4 regions of the Brevibacterium sp. K11IcPPYGO002 genome follow, and region 3 is predicted to be linked to each of the others. Evidence: riboswitches for the same ligand, from Rfam matches in the RefSeq annotation. Region 3 holds a riboswitch; each other region holds the start of a gene.

Region 1 (4,364 bases), 810 kb from region 3:
CGCGGCGAACGCAGCCGACGCCGATTCGACGAACTCCGAGCCCGAGATGTCATGATGGAGGGGATGTCCCAAACACATGTGTGGTACGTCAGCTACGGATCGAACATGGCTCGCGATCGGCTCGCCTGCTATCTGCAGGGCGGGCGACCGCCCGGCGCTAAGGTGACTTATCCGGGTGCCAGAGACGCAGCACTGCCCCGTGCCGAAGCTGGGATCGAACTGCCCGGAACGATCTACTTCGCCGGCGAATCGAAGGTCTGGGGCGGCGGAATGGCCTTCTACGATCATTCTGTCCCCGGACCGACCCCGGCCAAGGCCTACCTCATCACCGCCGAACAGTTCGCCGATGTGGCCGCCCAGGAGATGCACCGCCCACCCGAGCCCGACAGTCCGCTGGAACGCCTCGTCTTCGACCTGCCGGCCGGCAGCTCCCATTCTCTGGGTCCGGGCGGCTACGAAACGCTGCTCGTCCTCGATGACGCCGATGGCGTCCCCATGGTCACATTCACCGCTGCCCACAGTTCGTCCGACATCGAACACACTCAGCCGCAGGAGCCGTATCTGGCGATGCTGCGCACGGGCACGGCCGAGGTCAGAGCCGCTTCTGGGCTTCCCCTGCCCGCAGCTGCACAAGCGTGAGGTCGAGCAGCGGAGTCGCGACTCCCAGCTCCTCTGCCTTGGCCGACAGATCGCCGAGGATGTGCTCCGTTTCGCTCGGCAGCCCTGCCGTCACATCCCTGTAGAGGGATGAGGTGAAGGCCGAGCCGTCCTCGGTGAGCATCTGCAGCGTCATGTCGTGGGAGGCCTCCGACACCGGGTGTCCGGCCGCGGCCGCCACGGCTTCGAGTTCGTCGATGATGGCGTGCACGTGCGATCTGCCGCCTGCTGCCATGATCGCCCCGACCGGGGCGCGGAACAGACAGGTGACGACTCCCGCGGCGGCGATGAAGGTCCACTTCTCCCACAGCCCGTCGATGACTCCATCGACGATCTGGAGTTTGAATCCGGGGACGTCGAGGGCCTCGGAGATTCGCGTGGGTACGGCCGCGCCGTGAAGATCGCCGATGGTCATCACCGCAAGGTCGGTGAGCTGGACGACGGCTCCGTCTCTGATCGTGCCGACGATCTTGACGAACCCGCCGAGCACCTGCCCGGGGTACCTGTTCTGCAGCTTCTCGATCTGGGCCATGCCGTTGAGGAACGGGATGATCGTCGTCTGTTCTCCCACCGCCGGTCCGATATCGTCGATGACCGAGTCGAGTCCACCCGCTTTGACCGCGACGATGACGAGGTCGAAGATCCGCGGTGAGGCGCTGAGCTCCTCGGCGGTGATGACATCGACCTGGTTCGTCCGATCGGCACCGGGAGCGGTGAAGCGCAGTCCGTCCGCGCGGACCGTCGCCGCCCGCGCCTGCCGGAGCAGGAACGTGACATCGCGTCCGGCTTCCTGCAGATAGGTGCCGAACGCTCCGCCGGTGGCGCCTGCCCCGGCGATGAGAATCGACAGGTCGGCACCTGCACCGATTCCGGCGGTTGTGCTGTCAGCTGCTGAGGTCATTCCAACTCCTCCTTGAGCACCCGTGCGGCCGCAGCGGGGTCGTCTGCCGAGGTTATCGCACGGACGACGACGGCACGGTTCGCGCCCGCCTGCCGGATCGCGTCCAGTCTCTCCCCTGCCGCGATGCCGCCGATCGCGAACCACGGTTTGCTCGCCTTCGCGGCGGCAGAGGTCAGCAGTGCCGTCCCCACAGCGGCACGGCCGGGTTTCGTCGGGGTCTCCCAGACCGGCCCGACGCAGAAGTAGTCGGTCTCCGGGTCCGCCTCGGCGGCGAGCGCCTGCTCGAGGGAATGGGTGGAGCGTCCGAGGATGACATCGGGGCCGAGCACGGCACGGGCCTGAGCACTGGTGAGGTCGCCTTGACCGACGTGGAAGACATCGGCGCCGGTCAGTAGTGCGACGTCGGCGCGGTCGTTGACGGAGAAGAGCTTGTCGTGACGGGCGGCAATATCTTTGAGGACCTCCAATGCCGCGATCTCGGCGCGGGCTTCGAGGCTCTTGTCCCTCAGTTGGATGATGTCGACTCCCCCGCGGTAGGCGGCATCGAGGAACTCGGCGAGGTCGCCTTGAGCGGTCCGGGCATCGGTGCACAGGTAGAGCTTCGCCTCTGCCAGTCGTGCCTCTCTCCAGGCTCTCTTCGTCTGCCGCGCTGCGGTGCGCGGTGGCATCTGTGTGGTCATGGTCATAGAGTAGAGGAGTTCGCGGGAGCCTCCCAACGAGGCTGAGAGGGCGTAAGAGCCGACCGTCAGACCTGATGCGGATCATGCCGCCGGAGGGAGAAGCTGTGAGAGTCATCGTCGTCGGCGCCGGGATCATCGGCCTGTCCACGGCCTGGTATCTGCGCCGTTTCGGTGCCGAAGTCACCATCGTCGATCCTGCCCCCGCCCAGGGTGCCAGCCATGCCGCCGCGGGGATGATCGCTCCCGCCGCCGAGGTGGTCTGGGGGCAGACTCCCCTGTATCCGCTGATGCGGACCTCGGCTCAGATGTATCCGGAATTCGCCGCCGAGGTGGCGAGCGCCGCCGACACCGATCTCGGTTACACAGATGCCGGGACCTTGGTGTGTGCGGGTGACCGGGCTGATCTGCAGGCTCTGCGGGAGCTGCGCGAAGCACAATCACGATCGGGTTTCGCCACCGAGCTCATCACCGGCAGTGCCGCCCGCCGTATCGAACCGTCGCTGTCGCCTGCCGTGGCCGGGGCTGTGCACATTCCCGGTGATCACTCGATCGATCCGCGTCGTGTATCGGCGGGACTCCTGTCTGCTCTTACAGCTGGCTCAGAGTCGCTCCTCATCCGGCAGCGGGTGACCGAGCTGCTGGGAGATGGTGCGGCGACAACCGGCGTCACACTGGGAGACGGCCGCCGGTTGGAAGCCGACCAGGTGGTCGTCTGCGCCGGCAGCGCCACCACCGAGATCGCCGGTGCCCCGCCGCTGCCGATCCGGGAAGTCTGGGGTGATGTGCTGCGCTTGCGTGCCCCCGCCGAGGCGACTCCCCTGCTGACTCGGACCCTCCGCGGGTTGGTCAACGGTCGTCCTGTCTACCTGGTTCCTCGCCCCGACGGTGAGATCGTGCTCGGTGCCAGTTCCCGTGAGGACGGGCTCTCCGGCACCCCTGCCGGGGCGATCCACCGGCTGCTCTCTGACGGGCAGCGGTTGGTCCCGGGCATCCTCGACGCGGAGATCACCGACATCACCACCCGTGCTCGCCCTGGTTCTCCCGACGACCTGCCGATGATCGGGCGCATCGATCCCGGCTGCGTTGTGAGCACCGGCTACTTCCGACATGGCATCCTCTTGGCCCCGTTCGGCGGGCGGCTCGGCGCCGAGCTCGCCCTGGGTGCTGCCTCCGACTGGCCTCCTGACGGGACGCTCGAGTCCGTGTCCCCACACCGCTTCACCACAGACCACACCACCGCCTACCCGATGAGGAGCAACTCATGACCGATCGCGACCACTCACCGACCATCGTCCTCAACGGTGACCATCATGAGCTGCCGGGTGCCACCTCGGCGCTCGACCTCATCTCCGAGGTCACCGGACGGGAACTGAACCCGGATGGGACACCGGCCGACGGCGGACGCTTAGGGCTGGCCCTGGCCGTCGACGGCGAGGTCATCCGTCGCGGTGCCTGGTCCGGGTTCGCCCTGGCTGACGGTCACACCGTCGACATCGTCACCGCAGTGCAGGGAGGCTGAGATGAGCTGGAGGGTCGATGACGTGGAGATGTCGTCTCGCCTCGTGATGGGCACGGGCGGGGCGAGTTCCCTGAGCATCCTCGAAGACGCCCTCGTGGCCTCGGGAACCGAGCTGACCACAGTGGCGATGCGGCGCTTCGACGCCGAGTCCCGGGACTCGGTGTTCACCATGCTGCAGCGTCTGGGAATCCGGGCGCTGCCGAACACCGCCGGCTGCTATACGGCCCGGGATGCCGTGCTCACCGCCCGACTGGCCAGGGAGGCCCTGGAGACGAACTGGGTGAAGCTCGAGGTCATCGCCGATGAGGACACCCTGCTCCCGGACTCCGTCGAGCTCTTCGCCGCCGCCGAGGAGCTCGTCCTCGACGGGTTCACGGTCTTCGCCTACACGAACGACGATCCGGCTCTGGCGAAACGTCTGGAGGATGCCGGGGTGGCCGTGGTGATGCCGGCAGGTGCTCCGATCGGCAGTGGGCTGGGCATCCTCAACCCTCACAACATCGAGACCATCGTCTCCCGTGCACAGGTGCCCGTCATCCTCGACGCCGGTGTCGGCACCGCCTCCGATGCGGCTCTGGCGATGGAGCTCGGGTGCACCGCGGTTCTC
Region 2 (4,364 bases), 340 kb from region 3:
AGCGAACCACCCGCGACACCCCTGGCCCTCCTCGCCATCGCCAGCACCTGCCACTCACTGACCAACAGTCCGAGCAGACGAGAGGCCGCGAGAACCGAGACCACGACGACCTCTGGCAGCCGCAGGTGCTGAATGAGCGCATCGGCGAGGTCACGCGGATCGATCGTCGATGCGAGCACGATGAGCGGGATCGCCAAGGCGAGGGCGCGGACGAAGATCGCCGCAGCCGCGGCCAGGGACCCTGTGGTGAACAGGACGGGGCCGAAGTCGACGACCACATCCCCGGTCTTCTCCGCCAACAGAGCCGTGCCCCAAGCGGCGAGCAGAGCGCCGGCGGGCAGGAACCACAGCCGCTTGGCCGCCGCCACCAGATCGAGTCCCGTCGCCGGCAGCGCCAGCACTGCTGCCAGCAGCACCACCCCCGCAGAGACCGGATCGATGCTCAGCAGCGCCCCGACCATGAGAATGAGCGCGACTGCGATCTTCGTCAGCGGATTGCACCGAGCCAAAGCGGTGGAACGCACCACGGGGATGAGCTGCCCCGGATCTTCTACGGCGGCCTCGGGTGCGGGGAGAGAATGCATATCGAGACTGTCACTCACCGCTATCACCCGCCTTGACATGCGAATCCGACTCATTGTCGCCGACTCGTGCAGCGCTGCTGCGGTCGCCGAGCTCGAGGAGATCGGCGCCGATGGCCTCGAGGAGCGCCAGATCGTGGCTGACCGCGACCACCGCGGAGCCGTGTTCCAAAGCATCGAGGAACATCTCCACCAACCCCGCCCACGTCAGCGCATCCTGACCGAAGGTCGGCTCATCGACGATGAGCACCCGGGGCCGGGGAGCCAGCATCGCCGCCACCGACAGGCGTCGCTTCTCCCCACCGGAGAGACTCTGCGGATGAGCCTGCGCCAACCCGACGAGCCCGAGCCCCTCAAGAAGCTCATCCACCCGTGCCTGCGACTCGGCGGCAGACCACCCTGCCAGCCGGGGACCCAGTTCGAGTTCGGCCGCCACGCTCGAAGTGAGGAACTGGTGGGCTGGTTCCTGGAAGACCATGCCGATGCGCGCCGCCAACTGCTTCGACGGCCACGCGAACGGTCGGGGTCGTTTGGCTCCTTCCCGCAGGGCCGCCTCGGCGAAGACCTGCCCGGAGAATTCGGGCAGCAGGCCGGCCAAGGTCAGGGCCGTGGTTGATTTGCCTGCCCCGTTGGCGCCGACGATTCCGAGCGCCTGACCGGCGCTCAGTCTCAGGTCCAAGCCGGTCGCGGCGGGGGTGGCCATGCGCGGTCGAGCAACACTGAGCCGATCTGTGCGCAGCAGAACCTCGCCGAGGCGGCCCGACGTCCCACCGCTTCCTGCGGCCCCGCCTCGGCGCGGGGTGGGGGAGTCCTGCGGAATCCAGATGCCGCAGCCGATGAGCGTTTCGGTCAGGTCCGGATCGGAGAAGATCCGCTCGGGCGGACCTTGGGCGACGATCCCGTCACGGCCGAGTACGACGACACGGTCGACGTGCTCGATCCACAGCTCGACCCGGTGTTCGACGACGAGCATGGTCGCCTGTGTCTCGGCCTGCACGGTGAGCACGGCATCGCGGACCTCGGTCGCCGAGGCGGGATCGATATTGGCGGTCGGTTCGTCGAGGACGATGACCTCCGGGGCCATCGCATGGATCCCGGCCAGAGCCAGCCGCTGCTTCTGCCCGCCGGACAGAGCGGCACTCGGATGCTCCGGGGCCAGATCGAGTCCCAAGGCCTGCAGAGATCTGGGAACCTGAGCCTCGATGACCGCGGCCGGGAGTCCGAGGTTCTCCATCCCGAACGCCACATCATCACCGATGCGGGAGAAGATCACCTGCGAATCGGGATCTTGGAGGACCAGCCCGGTGCATCCTCGGCGAGGATCCGGTTTCTCACCGCCGACGAGGAGTTCACCGGTGGCCTCACCCGATTCCTCGGGCAGGACACCGGCGACGGCGTGGAGGAACGTCGATTTCCCGGCTCCGGAGGCGCCGAGCAGCAGCACCTTCTCTCCGGCCGCGATCTCCAGGTCGAGCGGACCGACCGCCGGTGCCTCACGGTCGGTGTGCGTCCATGAGAAGCCCGCGGCCGTGATCGGCAGCGCCATCAGCGACGGCCGGAGGCGAAGGAGCTCAGAGCCCCGGTGGCCGCGATCGCCCGGTAGGCGTACCACGCGCCGATCCCGGAGATGACGAGGCCGGAGATGATCGCACAGACCGCGTAGATCGCCTGGAAGCCGAACTGCCATTCGGCGTTGTACATGATGTTCTCGCTCACGGCCATGAACGCCGCGGCCAGCACGCCCGAAGCGGCGGTGACCCACAGGGTGAAGCGTTTGTAGCCGAAAGCGGCGAAGACGAGTTCGGCACCGAGGCCCTGCAGCAGTCCCGAGAGCAGAACGGTCGCCCCGAAGTGGGAGCCGAGCACGGCTTCGACGATGGCGGCGATGAGTTCGCACAGGAGCGCGGCACCGGGTTTGCGGATGATGGCACCGGCCAGCGGACCGGCCAGCACCCAGAGACCGGCGATGAGGCCGATCGACGGCGGGAATGCCTGGAAGGCGAGTTCGAGAACCTTCCAGCTCAGCGCGAGAACCCAGAAGACGAGTCCCACCGCGATGCCGAGCACGGCGGTGGTGACATAGTCGACGACCCGCCACTGCTTGGATTTCGGCGCCGCGGTGAAGGCCCGCGCGCGGGCGGGGGTGGTGGTCGGCGCGGTGGTTTCCGGCATTGTGCCTCCTCATATCAAGGAGGGGTGAAGAGTCTCGACTTCCTTCGGCGGTACTGACCGCATCAGGTTCGAGGGTCTGCAGCTTCTTCTGCACTCTCAGCGCCCCTGACGGCGCTCCCCTGTCGTAGCCACCACTGTACAACAGGTGAGCGAAGCAGCGACCGGGAGCGGAAGCGACGCGGAGGCCGGGATCCGTCATCGACGATTCACCTCCCGTTCCCTGTCTCGTCGACGGGCCTCGAACGACCAGACACTACTGATCGGTAGGAATGGGCGGGTGAACACTCAACGACTCAAGCGACCACTCAGTGCCCTGTCCGCCGCCACCCTGCTCGCCGCTCTGGTGGCGGCCCCGGTGCCCGTGCGCGCCGAACCATCTCTCGGCTCGGGCGGACCGAGTGCGACCGCGAGCCAGGACCCGACGGACACGCCCGCCGAGGCGGATGCGGGGAGTGAGGCGATCACCGACGCGGTGCTGCAGGTCGGGGCCGACTCGACGACGCGCAACCTCTCGTGGATGAGTGAGAGCTCCGGCGGGGGAGAGGTCCGGTGGGCACCGGTGAGTGAACTCGAGGGGGGTGAACTTCCCGCCGACGCGGCAGCGGCTGAGACCACGGACTCCGGTCTCGCCACCGACCTCAAACGCCACTACAACCACGCGAGCATGACCGACCTGGAACCCGACACCGACTACGCCTACCAGGTCGGCAGCGACGAGGACGGGTTCACCGAGGTGCAGCGGTTCACCACGGGATCGTCCGGAGGAGATGACGAATTCCTCGTCTTCGGCGACCCCCAGGTCGGCGCCGGAGGCGGAGATCCCGACGACGCGGCCGGTTGGGACCGGACCCTGTCCTCGGCAGTGGCCACCGCCGACGACCCGAGCTTCTTCTACTCGCTGGGAGACCAGGTCAACTCCGCCGGCAACCAGGAGCAGTATGCTCAATACCTGGCACCGGAAGCGACCCGCACGATCCCGCAGGCGACGACGATCGGCAACCACGATGTGTCTTCGAAAGCCTACGAGCAGCACTTCAACCGACCCAATGTGAGCCAGGACCACGGCGGTGGCGGCGTCATCACCTCCGGCGGCGACTACTGGTTCATCGAAGATGGAGTCCTGTTCCTCAACATCAACTCGAACAGCCCGGACGTGGATGCCCACGCCGAGTTCATCGACGAGGTCGTCGCCGAGCACGGAGACCAGGCACGCTGGACTGTTCTCGGGTTCCACCACTCGATCTATTCGACGGCAACCCATTGGGACGACATCGACGTCAAACGGCTGCGGAAGGCGATCCCTCCGGTCGCGGCCCGCAATGACATCGACCTCGTCGTCTCCGGCCATGACCACATCTTCAACCGCACCTTCCTCATGGACGGCGAAGGCAAGCGAGTGGAAGGGTCGGAAGCGGGAGCCGAGGAAGAGAAGGAAGACGGGCAGACGCTCTACCTCACGCTGACCTCCTCGTCAGGGTCGAAGTTCTATGACTACGTTCCCGGCCTCGACTGGGAAGGCAAGAGCGTCCACAACGACGTGCCCGCTTTCACCCGGGTTCGAGTCAGCGACGAAGCGCTGCGAGCGACGACCTATGAGGTGCCGGCAGGCGG
Region 3 (4,364 bases):
ATTCTGCGCCTGCGGACATATTCCGAGAGCGGAATTCCCGCCAGCGATGAGAACATCCGCCGCAGGTGATACTCGGTCGTGCCGAGCCTGGCGGCCAGCGCACCAATCTCGACGGACTCCGCGGAATCGGCAGTCAGGTTCGACTCGATGGCGTCGATGAGTGTATTGAGTTCAGCGATCACGATCTCTCCCTTCACTCATCCATACTTCCCGTGGCCCAGGGCGTCCCGCCCGACAATCTGTGCCCGATTCGATCACGTTTGGGATGGTGGTGCGTCCCTGCGGGGACGCACTCCGTCAGTCGCCCGGTGCCAGGCTGGGTGCCTCGTCGATTCCGAAGCGGGTCTTCAGCGCTCGGCGTGCGGCGAACCAGCCGTTCATTCCGTGTACGCCCGGGGCCGGCGGGGTCGCCGCCGAACACAGGAACGCCCCGGGCACGCCGAGGCTGTAGGAGTCCCAGGTCAGGCGCGGGCGAGCCATCATCCGGTAGAAGGACACGACGCCGGTGGCGATGTCCCCGCCGATGTAGTTCTGGTTGTGCCCGGCCATCTCGGAAGCGGGGATCGCGTTGTGGGCGACGACGCGGTCGCGGAAGCCCGGGGCGAAGCGTTCGATCTGCCGTGTCACGTATTCGGTCGGGTCGAGCGGGCAATCGAAGGGCACGTGCGCGTACGTCCACAGCGGGCGCAGGCCGTTCACCTCGCGGGAGGGGTCGAAGACGGTCGGGTCGGAGACGAGGCACACGGGGTCTGATGGCATCCGTCCGTTCATCACCTGCGCCTCGGCGGCGGCCATCTGCGCTCGCGAGCCGCCCACGTGGATCGTTCCGGCACGGCCGACCTCGGGGTCGGACCAGGGGACCGGACCGTTGAGGACGAAATCGACCTTGGCCGCGGCGTTGCCGTGCTTGAACGTTCGCAGGCTCGTGTCGACGTGGGCCGGCAGCAGGCCGGAGAAGATCTGTGCCGCACCCAACGCCGAAGTGTCGAGCAGGTAGGCGCGGGCCTTGGGCAGGTCGGTGACGTGGGCGATCGGGGAGTTCGCGTGCACGGTGCCGCCGTGAGCTTCGAGATCGGCGACGAGGTGGTCGACGATCGCTTGAGATCCGCCGATGGGGCAGGGCCAGCCTCCGGCGTGGGCGACCGTGGAGAGCATCGTGGCGGTAGCGGCCGTGCCCATCGCCGGCAGCCCGCCGATGGCGTGCGCGGCGACCCCGGTGAACAGGGACTGCGTCGACTCGTGGGACAGCGGAATGTTCCACGCGGGGCTGGCCTGGGACAGGAGTCGCAGACCGAATTTCACGACGTTCGCAATGCCGGGAACATCGCGGAGGGTCTCGGGCACGGAGCGTTTGTCACCGAGGGAGAGCCAGATCGCGTCATCGACACGGTCGAGCAGCGGGGCGAAGAATCGCCGCCATTCCGGTCCCGCCTCGCCGAGGCGGTCGACCGTTTCGTCGAGATCGTGGAAGGCCAGCGCGGCCGGTTTCCCGTCGAGGGGTTGGGCGTAGGAGATCTCGGGGGTGGTCAGCTCCATGCCGCGGGCGCGCAGGTCGAAGTCGACGAAGAAGGGGCTGGCGATCGCCAGGGGATGAACGGCCGAGCAGATGTCGTGGGTGACGCCGGGTGCCAGGCCGAGGTCGAGTGTGCGGGCACCACCGCCGATCGTGGCTTCAGCTTCGAACACCTCGACGGAGAGTCCGGCCCGGGCCAGAGTGACCGCGGCAGACATGCCGTTGGGACCAGATCCGACGACGACTGCATCAACACCTGTGCTCATGAGGCCAGTCTAGGCCAGTGGGCTGGGCGGCCGAGATGCGCAGTCCCGGGCGGCTGAGTGCGGCTCAGCTGCCGTAGGCGGTGTCGAAGAAGGCGCGTTCGAGATCGACGGCCCGGTTCCAGGCGCGGGTCAGGGTCTCGGCTACTGAGCTCTGGGCGTCGGTCGGGAACGCACGTTCGAGCTCGTCGACGAGGAACTGCACCCACTCGCGGAAGGCCTCGCCTCGGTGGAGGTCGATCCATCCTCGGTGAACCTGCCGCTTCGGCATCTCCTCACGGGACTCGGCCCAGTCGAGGTAGAGCCATTCGGCGACGACGAGGACGACGAGCAGCTGCGGATACGACGCCGAGGCGACGGCATCATCCATGACATCGCGGAAGCCCGCCGTCGGTATGGTCAGTTCGGGGTGGAGGTAGTCGGCGGGCGCGACTCCCAACTCGGCGAAGGAATCGACGAAATACGTGTCCTCATCGGCGACGAGCATGCCCAGCTGTCGGGCGAATCGCAGCTTCGCGTCGAGCTCATCGGCATGGGCCACGCAGGCGCCGAGCATGGACAGGAACGATTCGAAGAACTGATAGTCCTGCACCAGATAGTCGCGCAAGACGGTGTCGTCGATGGTGCCGGCGAACAGTTCCCTGACGAACCGGTGGTCGACGGCCTCCGCCCATTGCCGGCTGGTTGATCGTAGCAGTGCCGATACCGCTCCGTCAGCAGCCACGGTGATCGACGTGTCCAAGTCTGTGGTGGTCATTGCGATTCCACTCCCTCCGCCGGTGCTCACCGGATCAGGTTCAAAGGGTCTGCATATGCACTCTCAGCGCCGGCTCGCTCGGCGCTCCCCTGTAGGACTCCGACACTATCACCCGGGACAAGAACAGTTGCCAGAGTGATCGAATGCGGTTCGGCAGGTCAGGACTGGCCGATCCAGATCGCGATTGTCGAGCACCCATGTTGCCTTCTCCCACGGAGCTGCCTCGGAGAAGTAGAGACGCTGACCGCCGACATAGCGATGATTCGACGCAGCCTCGGGATCGGCGACGAAGGCTCCGGGGAACCGCTCGTTTCCGCGTGGGGCTGAGACCTCGAACGGCACCTCGACCCACATGCTCGCATCCCAGAGACCCACCAACTCGGGACGGTGGAGGAAGATCCCCTCGACGAGGAGGATGCAGTCCTTCGGCAGACTCCGAGGTTCCGGCGCCAGCGGACGATCCTCGTCGACGTCCCACACAGCTGGAACGATCGCATCACCTCGACGAAACGGTTCGACGACGGACTCGACGAAAACTTCGTAGTCGTAGGAATGACGATAGAAAGTGTCTGGTCCCTTGCCGTGGGCGTAGCGGATCACCCGAGGACGGTGGAAGCCGTCGATGCTGATGGCGGCGACCAGCCGATCGGTACGCGTGCCTGCAGCGCCGGCACATCCCGAGTTCTCGTCCGCAAGGTCGACGAGCTCACGGGCGATCGTGGTCTTCCCGGCTCCGTCGACTCCGTCCACTGCCACCAATGCGCGATGACCCGGCCGGACGGTGCGCAGCTCTGCCAGCAGATCGATCAGAACTCGGGCCCGGGAACTCACCACGCTGCGGACCCGGCGGGGGACACCGACGGCGGGGCCGCCTCGGCGAGGGTGTCGGACACGTACTGCGCTATCCGGTCAACGGCTGGCTGCCGGCCGGCCGACAGTTCGGCGGACTCGACCGACGGGTTGTAGTTCGTGTTCGTATTGATGTCGTAGACGACCTCGCGGCCGTCGGCGGTTTCGATGAACTCGATGCCGGCGATCTCGATGCCGAGACCTGAGAGCAGCGTCTCGAGGCGCGCGATGAGCGGGGTTGCGGCCGTGACGTCGTTTCGACGGGCGAACTGGGGAACGTCCGGGCTGGCCCCGGCACCCGGGACCTCGCAGGCATCGGCCGGGCACAGTTCGAACGACCCACCTGAGACGTCGACGCGCACCGCATAGTGGAAACGTCCGCCGATGAACTCGGCGCGGGTGATGAACGGCTGAGCCGGCTGCACATATTCCTGGATGAGCGTGATTCCGTCGATCGGCGCATTCGTGCCACCGGGCGCGAACTCATCGGCGGCTGCCTCGAGCTCGGCGAGGGAGTCGAAACGGCGCACACCGAGGCCCTTGCCGCCCTGATTGTGCTTGGTGATGAACGGGGGAGTGAAGCCGGCAGCCGCCTCGACGAGCGCCTGCGATCCGAACGCGGCCGCGGTGCGTGGCACGTCGAGGCCCTGGCCGGCCAGCTCGCGATGCTGTCGGATCTTGCTCACCTCGAGCTCGTAGACGTCGCGACCGTTGATGACTCGGCGGCCGGCGGCGGCGAGCCAGTCGAGGACCGCTCGCCCGTACTCCTTCACCTGCGGATCGGTGCGGGTGTGCGCCGACGCCGACAGCCGCGACCAGAACAGGCCGGCAGGAGGTTCGGCGGCAAGATCGATCGTGGTCTCGGGCAGCAGCCATTCGACATGGGCGACGCCGAGGCGGTCGAGCGCATCCGTGAACGGAGCGATCCATTCCTGATTGTCGTGGATGATGTGCACCGCGGGAGCGTCGCCGACGGGCAGGG
Region 4 (4,364 bases), 1.9 Mb from region 3:
GATCGTCGGCCAGGCAGATCGCCGAGACCACACAGATTCCGATCAGTCCACGTCCGTGCAGGTCGGGGGCGCGGTCGGCGGTGATGCCGCCGATGGCGACGGCGGGGAGGCCGGCTTCTGCCGCCAATTCGCCGAGGCGGTCCGGTCCGATGCCGACGGGGGCGTCGGCTTTCGTGGAGGTGTCATAGACCGGTCCGATGCCGACGAGATCGACGACTCCGGAGTTGCGGCCGGCGGCGAATTCGTCGCTGTTCGCGGCCGAGAGACCGATGAGCGGTGCCGCACCCAGGGCGGCGCGCACCTCGGCGACGGTGGTGTCAGTTTGGCCGACGTGGATGTGCACGTTCTCGCCTTCGTCGATGAGGCGGCGGGCCACCTCGACGCGGTCGTTGAGGACGACGGGGACCGTGCGGTCGGTGTCGCGGGTGGCGGCGTCGACTGCGGCGATGACCTGGCGGGTGAGCGAGTAGAAGGCTGCATCGTCGATGTCTTTGTCGCGGACCTGGACGATGCCCACTCCCCCGTCGACGGCGGCCTGCACGGTCTCGGCGACGGTGCGGCCGGCGGCTTCGCATTGCGCGGAGTCGGTGACGAGGCAGAGGCGCGTGTCGATTCCGGCGAAGCGGTCGGTTGCGTCTACTCGGTCGTTCACGGTCGCGCTGTCGTCGGCCGAGTTGTCAGCGATGTGGGCGGATCCGGCGGTCATGCCTGGACGCCTTTGCCGGCGGTTTCATTCGCAGAAGTGAGCGTGTCGAGGCTGATTCTCGCCTGTGCGAGTCGGTCGCCGTCGACGGCATGGAGCGCATCGAGGAAGTTCACCGAGTAGCTGCCGGGTCCCTTCGCGCCATCGGCGGCGAGTTCTCCTGCGACCGCGAAGTGGGAGTGGGCGGCGACGACGGCTTCGAATCTCGCCGAGGCGGCCCCACCGTTCGCGTTACCGTCCGCGGCGTTGATTGCTGAGACGTCGGCGTCGGGGTCCGCCAGTCCCGCCCGGGCGGAAGCCAGGTAAGCGACGGTGACGGCGCCGAGTGAGCACCCGGTGCCGATGACGAGCGGCATGAACTCATGTCCGCCGGAGACGCGGGCGACGTGGTCGGCGCCGTCGATATGGGCGACGACGGCATCGGTGGGTCCGGAGACGGCGACGATGGCACCGGTTTCTCGGGACAGCTTTGCGGCGGCGGGAAGGACGGCGTCGACTTCATCGGTGGAGTCCACTCCACGACCGCCGAGTCCCACACCGGCGAGTGCGGCGATCTCGGAGGCATTGCCGCGGATGGCGGTGGGGTGATCGGCAGCGGCGCGGCGGATGCGGGAGGTGCGGAAGTCAACGGCGCCGACGCTCACGGGGTCGAGGACCCAGGGCTTGCCGGCGGCGTTGGCGACGTCGATGGCGGCATCGGCTGCGAGCAGCTGGTGGTTCGAGGCGGTTCCGAAGTTGACGAGAACTCCGCTGGCGATTCCGGCGAACTGTCCGGCATCGGCCTCATGGTCGAGCATCGCCGGGGAGGCGCCGACGGCCAGGAGCACGTTCGCGCTGAACTGCTGCACGACGGTGTTCGTGATGCACTGGATGAGTGGATTGCTTGCGCGCAGTCGCGCATTCGCAGAACGCAGGTCGAAGTCAACCATGACGATCCCTTCGCTAGTATGGCCCAGATCAGGTTCGATGGGTGTTCTCTCAGCCTCGGTGTCCTCCGTGCGCAGCGTCTCGGTGCGAACGGATCCTCATGAGGCACCCCATGTCATTGGCTTCGACTGTATCAGCCTGTCCGGACACGGGCGACTTCCACAGTCACAAGGTCAAGCCGGGGAATGAGCGCCGATCCACGTTGTGCGCCATGCTGGCCGTTGAGTCTCCGTGCAAGACTGATTGCGCGGACCTCGGTGCTGTGAGATTATTGAAGTGGTAGCAAGGAGTTCACCTCCTAGAGCGCCAAGTCGCAAGCCCACGTCTCAGACGTGGGTTTTTGCGTTGGGCCTCGTGTCAGAGCCGCTAGGTAAAGTTTGCCCATGCTGCTCGCCTATATCGATGAGATCGGTGAACCCGGCCCTTACGTCGCCAAAGACCACCCGAGATTCAACACTAATCCCGTCTTCGGCTATGCAGGCTTCGTCATTCCCGAAAGCTCGGCTCGGAGATTCGGTCAGATCTTCACAGCAGAGAAGCGACGCGTCTTTGCCAGCGAGCTTCGGGGCGTGGAGAACCCGGGCCGCTGGGAGCGAAAGGGCTCAGATATCTTCACCCCAGACGCTTGGCGAAGTTACGGTGAGCAGATCCGTGTCTTTCGCGGACTGATCAACAGGCTCGCAGAACTGAGCGGACGCGTCTTCTTCTATGCCGAACAGAAGGAGGTCGGCACCAGGAAGCAGGTGCGACTCTCCGATGAGCAACGCGAAGCTTCAGCTATGCGAGAGTCGGTCAATCGTCTCTGTCGTCACGCGGACAATTGCGGCGAGAATCTACTGATGCTGATGGACCAGATCAATGAGAAGCAACGGGCTGCAAGAGTAGCGACGATATACGCACACATATTCTCGCGTGCCCAAGAATTCAGGGAAATGAATGCTGCCATTGAGCCGCCCATGCACATCGACAGTGCTCTCAGCTCCAATATTCAGCTTGCCAATTGGATATCAGCATCTGTCAGCCGAGCCATCGACTACCAACTCGAACGCGAATCAAAGTACGACTGGGTACCTCAGGCTCTCGGCAGCCACATGCACCATCGCATCACATACGAATCCAAGCTTCGCCTCTGGCAGAGTTCGCTGGGCGATCTGAACAACTTCGACGTATTCAAAGCAGAGAGGCCTTACCCGGATGGATTGCACACCGGGCCTATGAGTCCAGAAGATCTCGCGAAACTGCAAAAGGTCAAGCACGCTACTGTCAAACGAAAATAGTCCAAGTTCAGCTCCGCACTCCGCTGTGATGCCCTACTTCTGCCGGTGCGCCCATTTCTCGTCGGGCATTCCCGGCCCTTTGGAGACGGTGACGATGTCAGGCTGCTGACCACAGGAGTCACAGCGAATCGAGTTGTGCACTTCGCCTTCACAGTCGTCGTGTCGGTAGATGATCGGCCTCCCGTTCGGCGCTTCCCAGCGATCTCCCCATTCGGTGAACGCAATGAGCACGCCTTTGAGATCATGTCCCTTGTCGGTGAGCACGTACTCGACTCCGGATGGATTCGGCTGCCGAGTCATGACTCCGGCATCGACGAAGCCGTCGAGCCGCTTGGTGAGGATGTTGGTCGCCACTCCCAATCGCTTCTGGAAGTCGCCGAAGCGAGTGACCCCGGCGAAGAGCGCGTTTCTGATGATCAGCAGGCTCCAGCGTTCGCCTACGATCTCCAAGGTCCGCGCGATCGAACACACTTCATCGTCATACGTTCTGCCCAACATAGAAGAGAGTCTACCTATTCACTTGCATGACGAAAGCATAGTGGGATGATCGATCCATCGACTTGCATGACGCAAGTTGAGAGAATGACATACAACGGCAAAGGAGCCTGACAATGTCTGCACACAATCCCACTGCTCTTCCCGACACCGAATCATCATCGGACTTCACCTTCAGCTATGAGGTCACGCAATCACCACACGCAGTCTTCGATGCGGTGACGAATGTGCGCGGCTGGTGGTCGCAGCGCATCGACGGGGCGCCCGACCGCCTCGGCGAATTCGTCTACACGGTGCCGCAGATCCACACCACCCGCGCCGAGATCATCGAGCTGGTTCCCTCGGAACGGGTCGTCTGGAGAATCCTGGACAACCAGTTCGGAACCTCACCCGACGAGATCGATGAGTGGGCCGGGACGACCGTGCGCTTCGACATCGAGCCCACGGTGTCAGGCATTCGGCTGACATTCACCCATGTGGGCTTGACCCCGGCGCTGGCCTGCTATGACGGATGCGCTCGAGGATGGACACGCCACGCCCACGACAGCCTGCACCAGCTCATCACGACGGGAGTGGGCAACCCGATCACTCCGGCGATCGAGGCCGAACTGATCTCCGAGCCGTGACTTTCAGAACCTCGTATCTCGTCAGCACCGACCGCTCGACTTAACGTCGCTGTATCAAGCTGTGCATTGCGCGCTCGACGCTCAGGCGAGCGGTCGGCAGAGGGAGCTCTTGCGGAACCGAGCGGTCGACGACAACTTGAGCGCTCAGCGCTGAGCCAACGCCCCTGTGCCGCCGACTCGCCCTGCTACCCCCGCCCGACGTACCTCTGGCCGCGGCGGCTCAGCGCATCGATGACAACGGCTGCCAGCAGGACGAGCGCGGTGATGATCTGCTGCGCATCGGAGTTGAAGCCGATGAGGTAGAGACCATTGTTGATCGCACCGACGACCAGCGCA

What was found. Region 3 has a riboswitch for thiamine pyrophosphate ahead of QYM46_RS03910 (TenA family protein). Riboswitches for the same ligand answer to the same signal wherever they lie in the genome.
Region 1: it holds a riboswitch for thiamine pyrophosphate, as region 3 does, so the genes downstream of both, thiO (glycine oxidase ThiO) here and QYM46_RS03910 (TenA family protein) in region 3, are expected to answer to the same signal.
Region 2: it holds a riboswitch for thiamine pyrophosphate, as region 3 does, so the genes downstream of both, QYM46_RS05450 (ECF transporter S component) here and QYM46_RS03910 (TenA family protein) in region 3, are expected to answer to the same signal.
Region 4: it holds a riboswitch for thiamine pyrophosphate, as region 3 does, so the genes downstream of both, QYM46_RS14345 (hydroxyethylthiazole kinase) here and QYM46_RS03910 (TenA family protein) in region 3, are expected to answer to the same signal.

Annotation. Positions count from the first base shown of each region.
Region 1 is NZ_CP131929.1:1,690,276-1,694,639, reverse strand. It holds gene QYM46_RS07680 (DedA family protein) at 1-639, shown strand, start outside; gene QYM46_RS07675 (ketopantoate reductase family protein) at 593-1,558, opposite strand; gene thiE (thiamine phosphate synthase) at 1,555-2,238, opposite strand; TPP riboswitch at 2,250-2,353, shown strand; gene thiO (glycine oxidase ThiO) at 2,343-3,503, shown strand; gene thiS (sulfur carrier protein ThiS) at 3,500-3,757, shown strand; gene QYM46_RS07655 (thiazole synthase) at 3,759-4,364, shown strand, end outside.
Region 2 is NZ_CP131929.1:1,217,022-1,221,385, forward strand. It holds gene QYM46_RS05440 (energy-coupling factor transporter transmembrane component T family protein) at 1-584, opposite strand, end outside; gene QYM46_RS05445 (ABC transporter ATP-binding protein) at 595-2,127, opposite strand; gene QYM46_RS05450 (ECF transporter S component) at 2,127-2,753, opposite strand; TPP riboswitch at 2,776-2,884, opposite strand; gene QYM46_RS05455 (FN3 domain-containing metallophosphoesterase family protein) at 3,031-4,364, shown strand, end outside.
Region 3 is NZ_CP131929.1:881,603-885,966, forward strand. It holds gene QYM46_RS03900 (AraC family transcriptional regulator) at 1-182, opposite strand, end outside; gene QYM46_RS03905 (phytoene desaturase family protein) at 298-1,779, opposite strand; gene QYM46_RS03910 (TenA family protein) at 1,844-2,533, opposite strand; TPP riboswitch at 2,528-2,634, opposite strand; gene QYM46_RS03915 (uridine kinase) at 2,642-3,283, opposite strand; gene QYM46_RS03920 (ATP-grasp domain-containing protein) at 3,361-4,364, opposite strand, start outside.
Region 4 is NZ_CP131929.1:3,118,053-3,122,416, forward strand. It holds gene thiE (thiamine phosphate synthase) at 1-706, opposite strand, end outside; gene QYM46_RS14345 (hydroxyethylthiazole kinase) at 703-1,632, opposite strand; TPP riboswitch at 1,620-1,753, opposite strand; gene QYM46_RS14350 (DUF3800 domain-containing protein) at 2,014-2,907, shown strand; gene QYM46_RS14355 (winged helix-turn-helix transcriptional regulator) at 2,941-3,405, opposite strand; gene QYM46_RS14360 (SRPBCC family protein) at 3,519-4,028, shown strand; gene QYM46_RS14365 (sugar ABC transporter permease) at 4,214-4,364, opposite strand, start outside.